DNA from 3 places in the Streptomyces sp. NPDC059166 genome. Region 1 is predicted to be linked to each of the others. Evidence: riboswitches for the same ligand, from Rfam matches in the RefSeq annotation. Region 1 holds a riboswitch; each other region holds the start of a gene.
What was found. A riboswitch is a leader RNA that binds a small molecule or an ion and turns the genes downstream of it on or off. The one in region 1 is predicted to bind thiamine pyrophosphate.
Positions count from the first base shown of each region.

Region 1 (4,938 bases):
TCGACCGCAGTCTGACCGCCCAGGCGATCGTGATCTTCGTCGTGGGTGTCGCAGTGCACGCCCTGTTACGCCGTGACGGGAACATCGTCTGGTGGGTGGTCCAGAGCGCCCTGCTCACCGCCGTGGTCATCGCGATCATCGCGGTGCAGCGCCGCAGGACCAGCCGCGCCGCCGGCGCGGACCCGCGCGGGATCGCCGAGCTCAACCGGAAGATCCGGCACCGTGAGCTGCCCCGGGACCCGCAGGAGCGGGCGACCATGCGACGGCTGGTCGACGAACAGCTGGGCAAGATGGAACGCGGAGGCCGCTGGCTGCCGTACTGGCTGGGCTGCATGGGCCTGATCGCAGTGGGTCTGCTGGTCCTTGGAACAGCCACCGGGTCCGTCGTCTTCCCGCTGCTCTTCGCCGCGGGCACGGCCGCCTTCTGCTACTGGCTGATGTGGATGCGCGGGCGGGCCATGGAATCGCACCGCCACATGCGCGCCGCCCTGGACGAGCAGGGCTGACGGCGGCGGATCCCCACAGTGCGATCGGTCACGGCCGGGCCGTGCCCGGGCCGTGCAGGGGCCGTACGCGTCGCTCGTACGATCCTCCCTCCTTCTTGTCCGGCCCTCTGCGGCCCGGGGCACCACGGCGCGTCTGCCACACTGGAAGAACCATGCCTAAGCCCGGAGAACTCACTTTCGTCGCGCCCCGCGGAGCCAAGCGGCCGCCGCGGCACCTCGCCGACCTCACGCCCGACGAGCGCAAGGAAGCGGTCGCCGCGACCGGCGAGAAGGGCTTCCGTGCCCAGCAGCTGTCGCAGCACTACTTCACGCGGTACACGGCCGACCCGGCCGAGTGGACCAACATCCCGGCCGCCTCGCGGGAGAAGCTCGCCGAGGCGATGTTCCCCGATCTGATGTCGGTCGTGCGCCACATCAGCTGCGACGACGACACCACCCGCAAGACGCTGTGGAAGCTCCACGACGGCACGCTCGTGGAGTCGGTCCTGATGCGGTATCCCGACCGGGTGACCATGTGCATCTCCTCGCAGGCCGGCTGCGGGATGAACTGCCCGTTCTGCGCGACCGGGCAGGCGGGCCTCGACCGCAACCTCTCGACCGCCGAGATCGTGCACCAGATCGTGGACGGCATGCGGGCCCTGCGCGACGGTGAGGTCGCGGGCGGCCCGGCACGGCTTTCCAACATCGTGTTCATGGGCATGGGCGAGCCGCTGGCCAACTACAACCGCGTGGTCGGGGCGATCCGCCGGCTGACCGACCCGGAGCCGGACGGCCTCGGGCTGTCGCAGCGGGGCATCACCGTGTCCACGGTGGGACTGGTCCCGGCGATGCTGCGCTTCGCCGACGAGGGCTTCAAGTGCCGCCTCGCCGTGTCGCTGCACGCGCCGGACGACGAGCTGCGGGACACCCTCGTCCCGGTGAACACCCGCTGGAAGGTCCGCGAGGTCCTGGACGCGGCGTGGGAGTACGCCGAGAAGTCGGGTCGCCGCATCTCCATCGAGTACGCGCTGATCCGCGACATCAACGACCAGGCGTGGCGCGGTGACCGGCTGGGCCGGCTGCTCAAGGGCAAGCGGGTGCACGTCAACCTGATCCCGCTGAACCCCACCCCGGGCTCCAAGTGGACCGCTTCGCGGCCCGAGGACGAGAAGGCGTTCGTCGAGGCGATCGCCGCCCACGGTGTGCCGGTCACCGTTCGCGACACCCGTGGTCAGGAGATCGACGGCGCCTGCGGGCAGCTCGCCGCGTCCGAGCGCTGAGGCCTCCCGGCCAGGGCGGCATCCGGCCGGACCGTCGTGATCCGGCCGGTGTAGCCTGGCGCCGTCATCAACTTCATATTCCGACAGGGGAGCGCCACAGCGCTGAGAGTGCGGCACCGAGGACAGGTCGGCCGCAGACCCTCTGAACCTCGCCCAGGTCATTCCGGGTAGGAAGTTCGGACCTTACTCAAGCTGTTGCGCCCTGCCCGCTCACCGAGCGGGCAGGGCCGCGTCTCTTCCTGGTCACCTCCAGGAGGAATCACATGAACACCACCAGGTACGCGGCGACGGCCGTGGCCGCCACGCTGGCCGTGAGCGTGCTCGCGGGATGCGGCGGCTCCGACGACAGCACGTCCGGGGGCACCGGGGCCGGTTCGAAGACCGTCACGCTGGTGAGCCACGACTCCTTCAACGCCTCGGACTCCGTCCTGAAGGCGTTCACGAAGGAGACCGGCTACAAGGTCAAGGTACTCAAGAGCGGTGACGCGGGAGCCGCGCTCAACCAGGAGATCCTGACCAAGGGATCCCCCCGGGGCGACGTCTTCTTCGGCGTGGACAACACCCTGCTCTCCCGCGCCCTCGACAACGGCCTGTTCACGCCCTACGAGGCCAAGGGCCTGGACCGCGTCGAGACCGGCACGCAGCTCGACGCCGGACAGCACCGGGTCACGCCCGTCGACACCGGCGACATCTGCGTGAACTACGACAGGAAGTACTTCGCCGACAGGAAGCTCGACCCGCCGAAGTCCTTCGACGACCTGCTGAAGCCCGCGTACAAGGACCTCCTCGTCACCGAGAACGCCGCGACGTCCTCTCCCGGACTCGGCTTCCTCCTCGGCACCGTCGCCACCTACGGCGAGACCGGCTACCAGGACTACTGGAAGAAGCTGAAGGCCAACGGGGTCAAGACCGTCGACGGCTGGGAGCAGGCGTACAACGAGGAGTTCTCCGGTTCCGCCGGCGGGAAGAAGGCCAGGGCGGACCGCCCGCTCGTCGTCTCCTACGCCTCCAGCCCGCCCGTCGAGGTGCTGTACGCGGACCCGCGGCCCACCGAGGCCCCGACAGGCGTCGCCACCGGAACGTGCTTCCGGCAGACCGAGTTCGCCGGCCTGCTCGACGGGGCGCGGAACGAGGCGGGCGGCAAGGCGCTGCTGGACTTCCTGATCAGCAAGAAGTTCCAGGAGGACATGCCGCTCAACATGTTCGTGAACCCGGTGGTGAAGGACGCGGAACTGCCCGAGCTCTTCACGAAGTTCGGGACCGCCGTCGACAAGCCGGCGACGGTGGACCCGGAGAAGATCGCCAAGAACCGTGAGCAGTGGGTCCAGTCGTGGTCCTCGCTCGTCGTGAAGTAGCCGCGCGGCCCTCATGGCGGGGGACCGCCGTGAGGTGCGCCCTGATGGCCGTGCCCGTGCTGTTCTTCGCCCTGTTCTTCGCCTACCCGGTCGCCGCGATCGTCGGCCGGGGGCTGAAGGCACAGGGCGAGTGGCAGTTCGGCCGCGTCGGCCAGGTGCTCGGTCGGCCCGACATCCTGGACGTCCTCTGGTTCACCACCTGGCAGGCCGTCGCCTCCACCGTGCTCACCCTGCTGATCGCCCTGCCCGGCGCCTACGTCTTCGCCCGCCTGCGGTTCCCCGGCAAACAGCTGCTGCGGGCCGTGGTGACCGTGCCGTTCGTGCTGCCCACGGTGGTGGTGGGCACGGCGTTCCTGGCGCTGCTGGGGCGGGGCGGCTTCCTCGACGAACTGTGGGGCGTCCGGCTCGACACCACGGTGTGGGCGATCCTGCTCGCCCACGTGTTCTTCAACTACGCGGTCGTCGTACGGACCGTCGGCGGACTCTGGTCGCAGCTGGACCCGCGCCAGGAGGAGGCCGCCCGGGTGCTCGGGGCGGGCCGGTTCGCCGCCTGGCGGCAGGTGACCCTGCCCGCGCTCGTCCCTGCCGTGGCCGCCGCCGCGCTCATGGTCTTCCTCTTCACCTTCACCTCCTTCGGCGTCGTCCAGATCCTCGGCGGCCCGGCCTACTCCACCCTGGAGGTGGAGATCTACCGGCAGACCGCGCAGCTGCTGGACCTGCCGACCGCCGCCGTGCTCACCCTGGTGCAGTTCGCCGCGGTCGGCGGGATCCTCGCCCTGCACGCCTGGACCGTACGCCGCAGGGAGACCGCCCTCGGACTGGTCGACCCCGCGCAGACCGCGAGCCCGCCCCGCGGACCCGGCCAGCGCCTGCTGCTCGGCGGCGTCCTGCTGACGGTGCTCCTTCTCGTCCTGCTGCCGCTCGGCGTGCTGGTGGAGCGCTCCTTCGACACCTCCGGTGGCTACGGCCTCGCCTTCTACCGGGCGCTGCAGTCCGCCGACGCCAACGGCTCCACCTTCCTGGTTCCGCCGCTCGACGCCATCGGCAACTCCCTGCGGTACGCCATGGTGGCGACGCTCATCGCCCTGGTGATCGGTGGCCTCGCGGCGGCGGCCCTGACGCGGCGGGCAGGCCGGCTGGTCCGCGGCTTCGACGCACTGCTGATGCTGCCGCTGGGGGTGTCCGCCGTCACCGTCGGCTTCGGCTTCCTGATCACCCTCGACGAGCCGCCGCTCGACCTCCGTACGTCCTGGATCCTCGTGCCGCTCGCCCAGGCGCTGGTGGGCGTCCCCTTCGTCGTACGGACGATGCTGCCGGTCCTGCGTGCCGTCGACGACCGGCTCAGGGAGGCCGCCGCGGTGCTGGGGGCCTCGCCGCTGCGGGCCTGGCGGGAGGTGGACCTGCCGCTGGTGCGGCGCGCCGTACTCGTCGCCGCCGGTTTCGCCTTCGCGGTGTCGCTCGGCGAGTTCGGCGCGACCGTGTTCATCGCCCGCCCCGACAACCCCACCCTGCCGGTAGCCGTCGCCAGGCTGCTGGGGCGCTCCGGGGAGCTCAACTACGGGCAGGCGATGGCCCTGAGCACGATCCTCATGCTCGTCTGCGCCGCCTCGCTCCTGCTGCTCGAACGTATCCGCACCGACCGATCCGGGGAGTTCTAGAAATGCTGGCAGTGGAGTCGGCCACGGTCCGGTTCGGGAAGCGGACCGCGCTGGACGCGGTGGACCTGGACGTCGCCGACCACGAGATCGTGTGTGTGCTGGGCCCCAGCGGCAGCGGCAAGTCCACCCTGCTGCGGGCCGTCGCCGGGCTGCGCCCACC
Region 1 covers NZ_JBHZCI010000030.1:96,837-101,774, reverse strand. Annotated here, with positions in the region: gene ACFXOA_RS22545 (hypothetical protein) at 1-506, shown strand, start outside; gene rlmN (23S rRNA (adenine(2503)-C(2))-methyltransferase RlmN) at 659-1,765, shown strand; TPP riboswitch at 1,841-1,957, shown strand; gene ACFXOA_RS22535 (thiamine ABC transporter substrate binding subunit) at 2,029-3,120, shown strand; gene ACFXOA_RS22530 (ABC transporter permease) at 3,165-4,778, shown strand; gene ACFXOA_RS22525 (ABC transporter ATP-binding protein) at 4,781-4,938, shown strand, end outside.

Region 2 (4,938 bases), on a different contig from region 1:
ATCGAACGCCAGGAGTACGCCATCGGAACGGTCTGCGCCGCCATCCCGATCACTGTCGGTAGCGCCGTCGCGGCCATGGCTGTTTCTCTCCCTCTGCACCAAGAGGAACGGTTGCTCCCCGCAGTCGAACAACTACGCTGCGAAGTAACCACTCTCTTGCGCTCGTTCGTGTTCTCTATCAGTATCTGAAAAATCACTCCTTGTGATCTGCTATCGCGTGCACCACGATGGCGTCAATAGGGCCATGGGGGATCATTCCTGGCCAGTTTCATCTACTGCGGGGTTGAACGATGCGCGAGTCGGTTCAGGCAGAGGTCATGATGAGCTTCCTCGTCTCCGAGGAGCTCTCCTTCCGTATTCCGGTGGAGCTCCGGTACGAGGTAAGCGATCCGTATGCGATCCGGATGACCTTCCACCTGCCCGGTGACGCCCCCGTCACCTGGGCATTCGGCCGCGAGCTGCTGCTCGACGGTCTCAACAGCCCCAGTGGTGACGGTGATGTGCACATCGGCCCGACCGAGCCCGAAGGGCTTTCCGATGTACACATCCGCCTTCAGGTCGGTGCGGACCGCGCACTGTTCAGGGCCGGAACGGCACCACTCGTGGCCTTCCTCGACCGGACGGACAAGCTGGTGCCACTGGGGCAGGAGCACACGCTGGGTGACTTCGACGGCAGTCTGGAGGAGGCGCTGGGCCGCATCCTCGCCAAGGAGCAGAACGCCGGCTGACGGCGAGGGACCGGCCGGGCACGGAACACCGCCGACCGATGCACCAGATCTCCGTGTCCCGGCTCATGGGCATGTGTGTGCTGCCCCGCGTCATGTCTTGCGCCGTCGCCCCCTCCCGGTCCGCGCGGGCGCGGGAGCTCCGGCTTCCGCGCCGGTCCCCGTGCGGTCCGCGGAGACCACCAGGGCCGCGAGCGCCGTCGTCACCGGTACCGAGGCGACCAGCCCGATCGATCCGACCAGGGTCCGGACGATCTCCTCGGCGACGAGTTCGCTGTTGGCGACCGTGCCCACGCTGCTCTGCGCGATCGAGAAGAGCAGCAGCAGGGGGAGAGCCGCGCCCGCGTAGGCGAGCACGAGTGTGTTCACGACCGAGGCGATGTGGTCGCGGCCGATCCGGATGGCCGCGCGGTAGAGCCGCCGGGCGCCCATCGTCGGATCGGCCTGGTGGAGTTCCCAGACGGCGGAGGTCTGGGTGACGGTGACATCGTCCAGGACACCGAGCGATCCGATGATCACGCCGGCCAGGAGAAGGCCGCTCATGTCGATCTCCGGGTAGAGCCCGTGGATCAGGCCGGTGTTGTCGTCGGTGTTGCCGGTAAGGCTCGCCCAGCCGATGAACAGGGAGCCCAGCAGACCGATCAGCAGCAGTGAGATGAGCGTCCCGACCACGGCCACGGAGGTACGGGCCGTCAGCCCATGGCAGGTGTAGAGGGCGATGAGCATGATGGCGCTCGATCCGATCACGGCCACGACCAGCGGATTCGAGCCCTGGAGGATCGCCGGCAGGATGAAGAGGGTCAGCACGCCGAACGAGACGGCGAGCGCGATCAGCGCCATGAGCCCGCGCATCCTGCCGACCACCACCACGGAGACCGCGAAGATCCCGGCGAGCAGCGCCATCGGGAACGTACGGTCCACGTCGGTCACCGAATACTGCAGGTCACTCGGCGCGTCGGGCGCGTAGGCGACCACCACGCCCTGTCCCTCGTGGAGCTGGCGTGGGGCATCGGGCTGGACGACCTCGACGAACGTACGGCCCTTGTCCTCGCCGGACGTCACCTCGACCGTGGCCTTCTTGCACTGCCCCTTCTGCCCGTTGACCGCCTCCCTCCCGGACGGGGTGGAGGTGTCACCGGTGGGCGGAACCTGTGAGGCGTTGACGTCGGCACAGTCCACCTGGACGACCTTCGTCACCCGGCCGTCCTGGGTCTGCCGGTCGAAGCCGACGCCCGTGCGCTCGTGCGGAGGTGCGCCTCCCGGCCAGAACACCACCAGCCCGACCAGGACCGCCGCGGCGAAGGGGATCAGTACGGCGGCGATGATCTTGCGCAGGTGTTTGGACACGGGCGCGGCCGGGCCGTGACTGTGGGAATGGACGTGCGCGTGGCTCTGTGTGCTGCCTGATGCGTGGCCGTGCGGCTCGGGGGTGGTTCCGGGGGAGGTCACCCACCGATCATCCCAAGGAGTGGGTAGGCCCTCTGGCCAGCACGCCACGACGGGGGTTAGCGTGGAGCCACATCTGTACACGCGGGAGCTCGGAGCACCGGGCTGAGAGGGCGCTGACCTTCGTATCTCCCTGAGGGGTCTACGGGAAAGCTGCGCCGACCGCCGAACCTGTTACCGGGTAATGCCGGCGTAGGGAGTAGGTCTCATGACCACAGCGGACGCACGCACGCCTGCCTCGAAGCGGAACGCATCGCTCAAGGGGGCCACGGAGAGCATGCCCGACTCCGTGGACACCGGGAACGACGGGGCCGGTAAGTCCATCGGCTGGCACAAGGGGTACGTCCAGGGCTCGCGCCCGGACCTCCGTGTGCCGGTCCGTCAGGTGCATCTCACCAACGGGAAGGACGTGACCCTGTACGACACGTCCGGCCCGTACACCGACCCCACCATCGACACCGACGTACGCCGCGGGCTCGCCCCGCTCCGGGAGAACTGGATCATCTCCCGCGGGGACACCGAGGAGTACGCCGGCCGGCCGGCGCGTCCCGAGGACGACGGAGTCCGGCACACGTCGCCCCGCGGCGGTCTGCGCAACCTCGACGCGGTCTTCCCCGGACGTCCCCGGCTGCCGCGCAGGAGCCGCGACGGCCGCCCGGTCACCCAACTCGCCTACGCGCGCCGGGGGGAGATCACCCCGGAGATGGAATACGTCGCGATCCGGGAGAACGTCGCACCCGAGGTCGTGCGCGAGGAGATCGCCGCGGGGCGGGCCGTGCTGCCGGCCAACGTCAACCATCCCGAGATCGAGCCGATGATCATCGGGAAGCGGTTCCTGGTGAAGGTCAACGCCAACATCGGGAACTCCGCGGTCACCTCGTCCATCGAGGAGGAGGTGGACAAGATGACCTGGGCGACCAAGTGGGGCGCGGACACGGTCATGGACCTGTCCACCGGGCGGAACATCCACACCACCCGTGAATGGGTGCTGCGCAACTCGCCCGTGCCGATCGGGACCGTCCCCCTCTACCAGGCCCTCGAGAAGGTGGACGGCCGGGCCGAGGAGCTGACCTGGGAGATCTACAAGGACACGGTCGTCGAACAGGCCGAGCAGGGCGTCGACTACATGACCGTGCACGCCGGGGTGAGGCTGCCGTACGTCCCGCTCACGGCCCGCCGGAAGACCGGCATCGTCTCCCGGGGCGGTTCCATCATGGCGGCCTGGTGCCTGGCGCATCACAAGGAGTCGTTCCTCTACGAGCACTTCGAGGAACTGTGCGAGATCCTCGCCGCCTACGACGTGACGTACTCGCTCGGTGACGGGCTGCGCCCCGGCTCGATCGCGGACGCCAACGACGAGGCGCAGTTCGCCGAACTCCGCACGCTCGGCGAACTCAACTCCGTGGCCAAGCGGTTCGGCGTCCAGACGATGATCGAGGGTCCGGGACACGTCCCGATGCACAAGATCAAGGAGAACATCGACCTCCAGCAGGAGATCTGCGAGGAGGCGCCCTTCTACACGCTGGGCCCGCTGACCACCGATGTGGCTCCCGCGTACGACCACATCACCTCCGGGATCGGCGCGGCGATGATCGCCTGGTGGGGCACGGCGATGCTCTGTTACGTCACGCCGAAGGAGCACCTGGGGCTCCCGAACCGCGACGACGTGAAGACGGGTGTCATCACGTACAAGATCGCCGCTCACGCGGCCGACCTCGCCAAGGGGCACCCAGGGGCGCAGGAGTGGGACGACGCCCTTTCCGACGCCCGGTTCGAGTTCCGCTGGGAGGACCAGTTCAACCTGGCTCTCGACCCGGACACCGCCCGGGAGTTCCACGACGAGACCCTGCCCGCCGAGCCGGCCAAGACGGCGCACTTCTGCTCCATGTGCGGGCCGAAGTTCTGCTCGATGAAGATCAGCAGGAGCATCTCGGAGCAGTTCGGTGGTGACACGGGTTCGACGGCTGAGGAGATCGAGGCGGGGATGTTGGAGAAGTCGAAGGAGTTCGCGGCCGCGGGAAACCGTGTGTATCTGCCTCTGGCCGAGTAGAGCCGGGTAGAGCCGAGCAGGACCGAGCCGGAGCCGTATGCCGCCCGGCCGCCCGGGCGCCGGGCAGCCCCGGCTTCGGGCGGCTGCCCGGCGGCGGGCCCGCCCAGGGCGTCCGCTCGGTGCCGGGCGGCGGCCGTACCGGCTGGGCCCCATCCGTTCCCACGGCCTCGGCCGGGGTACGGATGCGGCTGCCGGGGCCGCCGCACGGGGGACGGGTCCCGGGCGGAGGGGTTCGCCCCTTCGGACCGTCGCGAGCGGTCGTCCGCCGCAGGTCGTCCGCTGCCGCTGCCCGTTCGCCGTGTGCGCGGACCAACAGGGGCGAACGGCCGGGGCGTTCGGGGCCCCTCCGGGCCGTCCTGGACGCGCGGCCTCCGGCAGGCCCGGCGGGTTCGCGGCCTCCTGCCGCAGCGCGGGCATCGTCCCCGTCAGTCCGGCTGGTGCTCGGGACCGCCGAAGTCGGGGCTGGTGAAGTCAGGGCTGGTGAAGGTGGGGCGGGGGCCGGCCGCGGGGCCGTCCTCCGGCCCGGAGAAGTCCGGCTTGCTGTAGCCGATCCTGGGGATGCGGTTCGCCGAGCGGTGCGGGGTGCGTGAGGCGGGCCCCGCGGTCGGGTCGTCGAGCGCGTCCCGCAGGAAGGGCAGGATGCCGCGTTCCAACAGGGCGTGGCGCCAGGCCTCGCGGGCGCGGGCGACGTCCTCGGGAAGCTCGTCCTCCTCGTCC
Region 2 covers NZ_JBHZCI010000001.1:245,149-250,086, forward strand. Annotated here, with positions in the region: gene ACFXOA_RS01130 (IclR family transcriptional regulator) at 1-189, shown strand, start outside; gene ACFXOA_RS01135 (SsgA family sporulation/cell division regulator) at 291-728, shown strand; gene ACFXOA_RS01140 (YibE/F family protein) at 819-2,174, opposite strand; TPP riboswitch at 2,246-2,387, shown strand; gene thiC (phosphomethylpyrimidine synthase ThiC) at 2,380-4,221, shown strand; gene ACFXOA_RS01150 (hypothetical protein) at 4,647-4,938, opposite strand, start outside.
Region 2: it holds a riboswitch for thiamine pyrophosphate, as region 1 does, so the genes downstream of both, thiC (phosphomethylpyrimidine synthase ThiC) here and ACFXOA_RS22535 (thiamine ABC transporter substrate binding subunit) in region 1, are expected to answer to the same signal.

Region 3 (4,938 bases), on a different contig from region 1:
TCTTTGCGTCAATCTCGGTCACAGGGACAAGCGTGCCATCCCGGACCGACAGCCGGTAGCCGGGCCGGGCGTACGGGGCCGTCGCCTACCCCGGGAGCACCGTCGATTTCAGCGGTACGGCGGAGTCGGCGGCCCTCACCGGGTCGATCCGCGCTCCGGCCTCGATCAGCCTGCGCCCCTGTGCCAGGTCGCGCGGCCGGCTGACGGCCAGCACGGCCACCAGGGCCCCCTGCCGCAGCCAGCACACCGTCCAGGTGGGGTCGGTGGGTTCGCCCCGCCACAGCAGTGTGTCGGCGGCGGCGTGGTGACCGGCGTACTGCACGAACCGCCCGAACTGCTCGGACCAGAAGTACGGCACCGGGTCGTACGTCCTGGCCGCGCCGTCCGCCAGCGCGGCGGCGACCGTCCCGGGCCCCTGCAGGGCGTTGTCCCAGTGGTGGACCAGCAGCCGCTCGCCGTAGCGGGCCGAGGGGAACGAGGCGCAGTCGCCCACCGCGTAGACGTCGGGGAGCGAGGCGCGCAGGGACTTGTCGGCGGTGACCGAGCCGTCGGCGCCGAGCGCGATGCCCGAACCCGCGAGCCATCCGGTGGCGGGCCGGGCACCGATGCCCACGACCACCGCTCCGGCCGGCACGGCCCGGCCGTCGGCGAGGTGGACGGCACCCTGTTCGACCCGTGCGACCCGGGCCCCGGTGAGGAGTACGGCCCCGCTCTCGGCGTACCAGGCGGCCATCGGGGCGGCCACCTCGGCGGGCATCGTGCCGGCGAGGGGACGGTCGGCGGCCTCGACCACCGTCACCGCGCAGCCGGCGGCCCTGGCGGCCGTGGTGAACTCGGCGCCGATCCAGCCCGCTCCCACGACGACGATGTCGTGCTGCCGTTCCAGCACGGGGCGCAGCCGGGCCGCGTCGTCGACGGTGCGCAGCAGATGGACCCCTGGCACGCCCTCGGAACCGGGGAGCGCGATGGGCTCGGCCCCGGTGGCGAGGACGAGCGCGTCGTAGCCGACGGGGCCCTGGAGGGTGTCCAGTTCGTGCGCGTCGGCCCGCAGGCCCGTCACGTCGAGTCCGAGGCGCAGGGTGACGTCCAGGGCCTCGAAGTCGACGTCGAAGGCGGAGTCCTCGGCCTTGCCGAGCAGGACCGCCTTGGAGAGGGGCGGTCTGTCGTAGGGCTGGTGCGGCTCGGCGCCGATCAGGGTGACCGGGCCCGCGAATCCCTTTTCGCGCAAGGCGACGGCCGTCTGCACACCGGCCATGCCGGCGCCCACGATCACCACTCCGCGCGGCCCGTCCACCGCCGTTCCCTCTGTCTGCTGGCTCACCTGTCCACCCTAGGGCGTGTTTCGAAAGTAGCGCCGTCCGCCCGGAGGGCGGGCTCGGCGGCGTCTGGTGCGTGCGATCGCAAGGCGGAGGGTCGCCCCGATACCGGATGTATCGGGGTGATCCCGACAACGCAGCGAGCGTGCGTGCCAGGCGTCGCCGAGCAGGTGGGACTTTCGAAACACGCCCTAGTCATGTGGCGTTCCGTCAGTCGGTGAGTTCCTCGACAACGCTGGTCCCGCTCCCGTCCTGCGACTCCCACTCCCATGTCTCGTCCAGGCGGACCCGTCCGTCGGGGAGATCGGTGACGGCGGAGACGCAGTGCCCGCTCGACGTGGTGCCGTCCCGCTTCAGCTGAACGTAACGGAAGTCGAGACGGTCCGCCTCCCTCGTCCCGACGAGGTGGCCGCGGACCACGTCGCCGCCCGCGTACTCGGCCCAGATCCGGCCGTCCTCCTCGTGGTACGTGAAGCGGGTACGGGTGCCGACCTGCCCCGGGGCCTGGTCGGCGACCGGTGCGAGGACGAGTCCGTCGAGTGAACGGGCCATGGGTACGGCTCCCTTACGGGCGGGAACGGGCGGGGTCTAGGCTGGCCACCGTAAGACACTCGCGGGAGTCCGGGCGCACCGGGCTGAGAGGGAGGCTGGCCGGCCTCCGACCGTACGAACCTGATCCGGGTCATGCCGGCGAAGGGAGGGGCTGGACGCCCATGCGCATCTCCGCGGACACCTCCGACGTCCTGGTCGTGGGGGGCGGCATCATCGGTCTGGTCACCGCGTGGCGGTCCGCCCAGCGCGGTCTGAGCACGACCGTGGCCGATCCGGATCCGGGCGGCGGGGCCGCCATGGTCGCGGCCGGGATGCTCGCCGCCGTGACCGAACTCCATTACGGCGAGCAGATGCTGCTCGGCCTCAACCTGGCGTCGGCGGAGCGCTATCCGGCGTTCGTGGCCGAGCTGGAGGAGGCGAGCGGCCAGGGCACCGGGTTCCGCGCCTGCGGGACCCTGGCCGTCGCACTGGACTCGGACGACCGGGCGCACCTGCGCGAACTGCACGCGCTGCAGCTGCGTTCGGGGCTGGAGTCCGAGTGGCTCTCCGGCCGGGAGTGCCGCCGTCTGGAGCCGATGCTCGCCCCCGGTGTGCGCGGCGGGCTGCGGGTCGACGGCGACCACCAGGTGGACCCCCGGCGGCTGGCCTCGGCGCTGGTCACGGCGTGCGAGCGGGCGGGGGTGGTCTTCCGCCGCGCCTGGGTGGAGCGGCTCTCCGTCGTGGGCGGCCGCGCGACCGGGGCCGTGCTGCGCGACGGGACGGAGCTGGCCGCCGGGCAGGTGGTGCTCGCCGGGGGGAGCCTCAGCGGACGTCTGGGCGGAGTACCCGAAGCGCTCCTGCCGCCGGTGCGCCCGGTGAAGGGCCAGGTGCTCCGGCTGAGGGTGCCGCCCGCCTACGCGCCCTTCCTGAGCAGGACGGTACGGGCCGTCGTGCGCGGGAGCCAGGTCTATCTGGTGCCGCGCGCCGACGGCGAGCTGGTGGTCGGCGCCACCACCGAGGAGATGGGCTGGGACACCACCGTCACCGCGGGCGGTGTCTACGAGCTGCTGCGCGACGCCCACGAGCTGGTGCCCGGGATCACCGAGCTGCCGCTGACCGAGACCCGTGCGGGCCTGCGGCCCTCCTCGCCGGACAACGCCCCTCTGCTGGGCCCCACGGCCCTCCCGGGGCTGCACCTGGCCACCGGCCACCACCGCAACGGGGTGCTCCTCACCCCGGTCACGGGCGATGTGATGGCCGAGGTGCTGACCACCGGCGAGCCGCCCGAGGTGGGCCGCCCGTTCGCACCGTCCCGCTTCGCCCCGGCCGCCGCCGCTCAGGAGCCCTCGCCGTCCTCGTCCCCCGCAGTCACCGCCCCCGCCCCGCAGGAGCAGCACGCATGACAGAGCCCGCGTCCTCAGCCGCCCTCGTACAGGTCTCCGTCAACGGGGACCGGCGTACCCTCCCGGCCGGAACCGCGCTGGACACCCTCGTCTCCTCGTTGACGTCGGCCCCCTCGGGGGTCGCCGCAGCGGTCAACGAGGCCGTCGTGCCTCGCGGCCGCTGGTCCTCGACCGCGCTCGCCGACGGCGACCGTGTCGAGGTCCTCACCGCGGTGCAGGGAGGCTGACGGTGTCCGACGATCTCTTCACCCTGGGTTCCACGACGTTCTCGTCCCGGCTGATCATGGGGACCGGCGGGGCGCCCAGCCTCGACGTGCTGGAACGCTCGCTGATCGCCTCGGGTACCGAGCTGACCACCGTGGCGATGCGCCGCCTGGACCCGACCGTGCGGGGCTCGGTGCTCTCCGTGCTGGAGCGCCTCTCCGTCCGGGTCCTCCCGAACACCGCGGGGTGCTTCACCGCCGGCGAAGCGGTGCTGACGGCCCGGCTGGCGCGTGAGGCGCTGGGGACGGACTGGATCAAGCTGGAGGTGGTGGCGGACGAGCGGACGCTGCTGCCCGATCCGGTCGAGCTGCTGGACGCCGCGGAGATCCTGGTCGACGACGGCTTCACGGTCCTGCCGTACACCAGCGACGACCCGGTCCTGGCGCGCAAGCTGCAGGGCGTGGGGTGTGCCGCGATCATGCCGCTGGGCTCCCCCATCGGTTCCGGGCTGGGCATCCGCAACCCGCACAACTTCCAGCTGATCACCGAGCGGGCCGAGGTCCCGGTGATCCTGGACGCGGGCGCGGGGACCGCGTCGGACGCGGCGCTGGCCATGGAGCTGGGCTGCTCCGCCGTGATGCTCGCCTCAGCGGTGACCCGGGCCCAGGAGCCGGAACTGATGGCGGCGGCCATGCGCCACGCGGTGGACGCCGGACGGCTCGCGTACCGGGCGGGGCGGATCCCGCGCCGCCACTTCGCGGAGGCGTCGTCGCCCGCCGAGGGCCGCGCTGTGCTGGATCCCGAACGACCGGCGTTCTGATCCGGCCGGAAGCAGTCCTTCCCGGTCACAGCACGTGCATACCTCTGTCACGGCTCGGCACCGGACGGCCCCCGGGCCGTCCGGTGCCCGCCGGCCTGTCCGTGGCAGCTCGTAGACTCGCTCCGTGGACACGACCCTCCAGGACCCCCTCGTCGGGCAGCTGCTCGACGGCCGCTACCGCATCGACGCGCGCATCGCCGTCGGTGGGATGGCCACGGTCTACCGGGCCGTGGACACCCGGCTCGACCGTGTGCTCGCCCTCAAGGTGATGCACCCCGCGCTGGCCACGGACGCGGCGTTCGTCGAGCGCTTCATCCGCGAGGCCAAGTCCGTCGCCCGCCTCGCCCATCCCAATGTGGTGGGTGTCTTCGACCAGGGCGCCCAGGGCGCGTACGTCTATCTCGCGATGGAGTACGTCGCCGGGTGCACCCTCCGCGACGTGCTGCGCGAGCGGGGCGCCCTGCAGCCCCGGGCCGCGCTCGACATCCTCGAACCGGTGCTCGCGGCCCTGGGCGCCGCCCACCGCGCGGGCTTCGTGCACCGCGACATGAAGCCGGAGAACGTCCTCATAGGGGATGACGGCCGGGTGAAGGTCGCCGACTTCGGTCTGGTGCGCGCCGTCGGGACGGCCACGGACACCACCGGTTCACTGCTGGGCACGGTC
Region 3 covers NZ_JBHZCI010000022.1:122,105-127,042, reverse strand. Annotated here, with positions in the region: gene ACFXOA_RS18605 (Rv2175c family DNA-binding protein) at 1-22, opposite strand, end outside; gene ACFXOA_RS18600 (NAD(P)/FAD-dependent oxidoreductase) at 86-1,321, opposite strand; gene ACFXOA_RS18595 (hypothetical protein) at 1,527-1,868, opposite strand; TPP riboswitch at 1,920-2,032, shown strand; gene thiO (glycine oxidase ThiO) at 2,030-3,250, shown strand; gene thiS (sulfur carrier protein ThiS) at 3,247-3,477, shown strand; gene ACFXOA_RS18580 (thiazole synthase) at 3,480-4,274, shown strand; gene pknB (Stk1 family PASTA domain-containing Ser/Thr kinase) at 4,399-4,938, shown strand, end outside.
Region 3: it holds a riboswitch for thiamine pyrophosphate, as region 1 does, so the genes downstream of both, thiO (glycine oxidase ThiO) here and ACFXOA_RS22535 (thiamine ABC transporter substrate binding subunit) in region 1, are expected to answer to the same signal.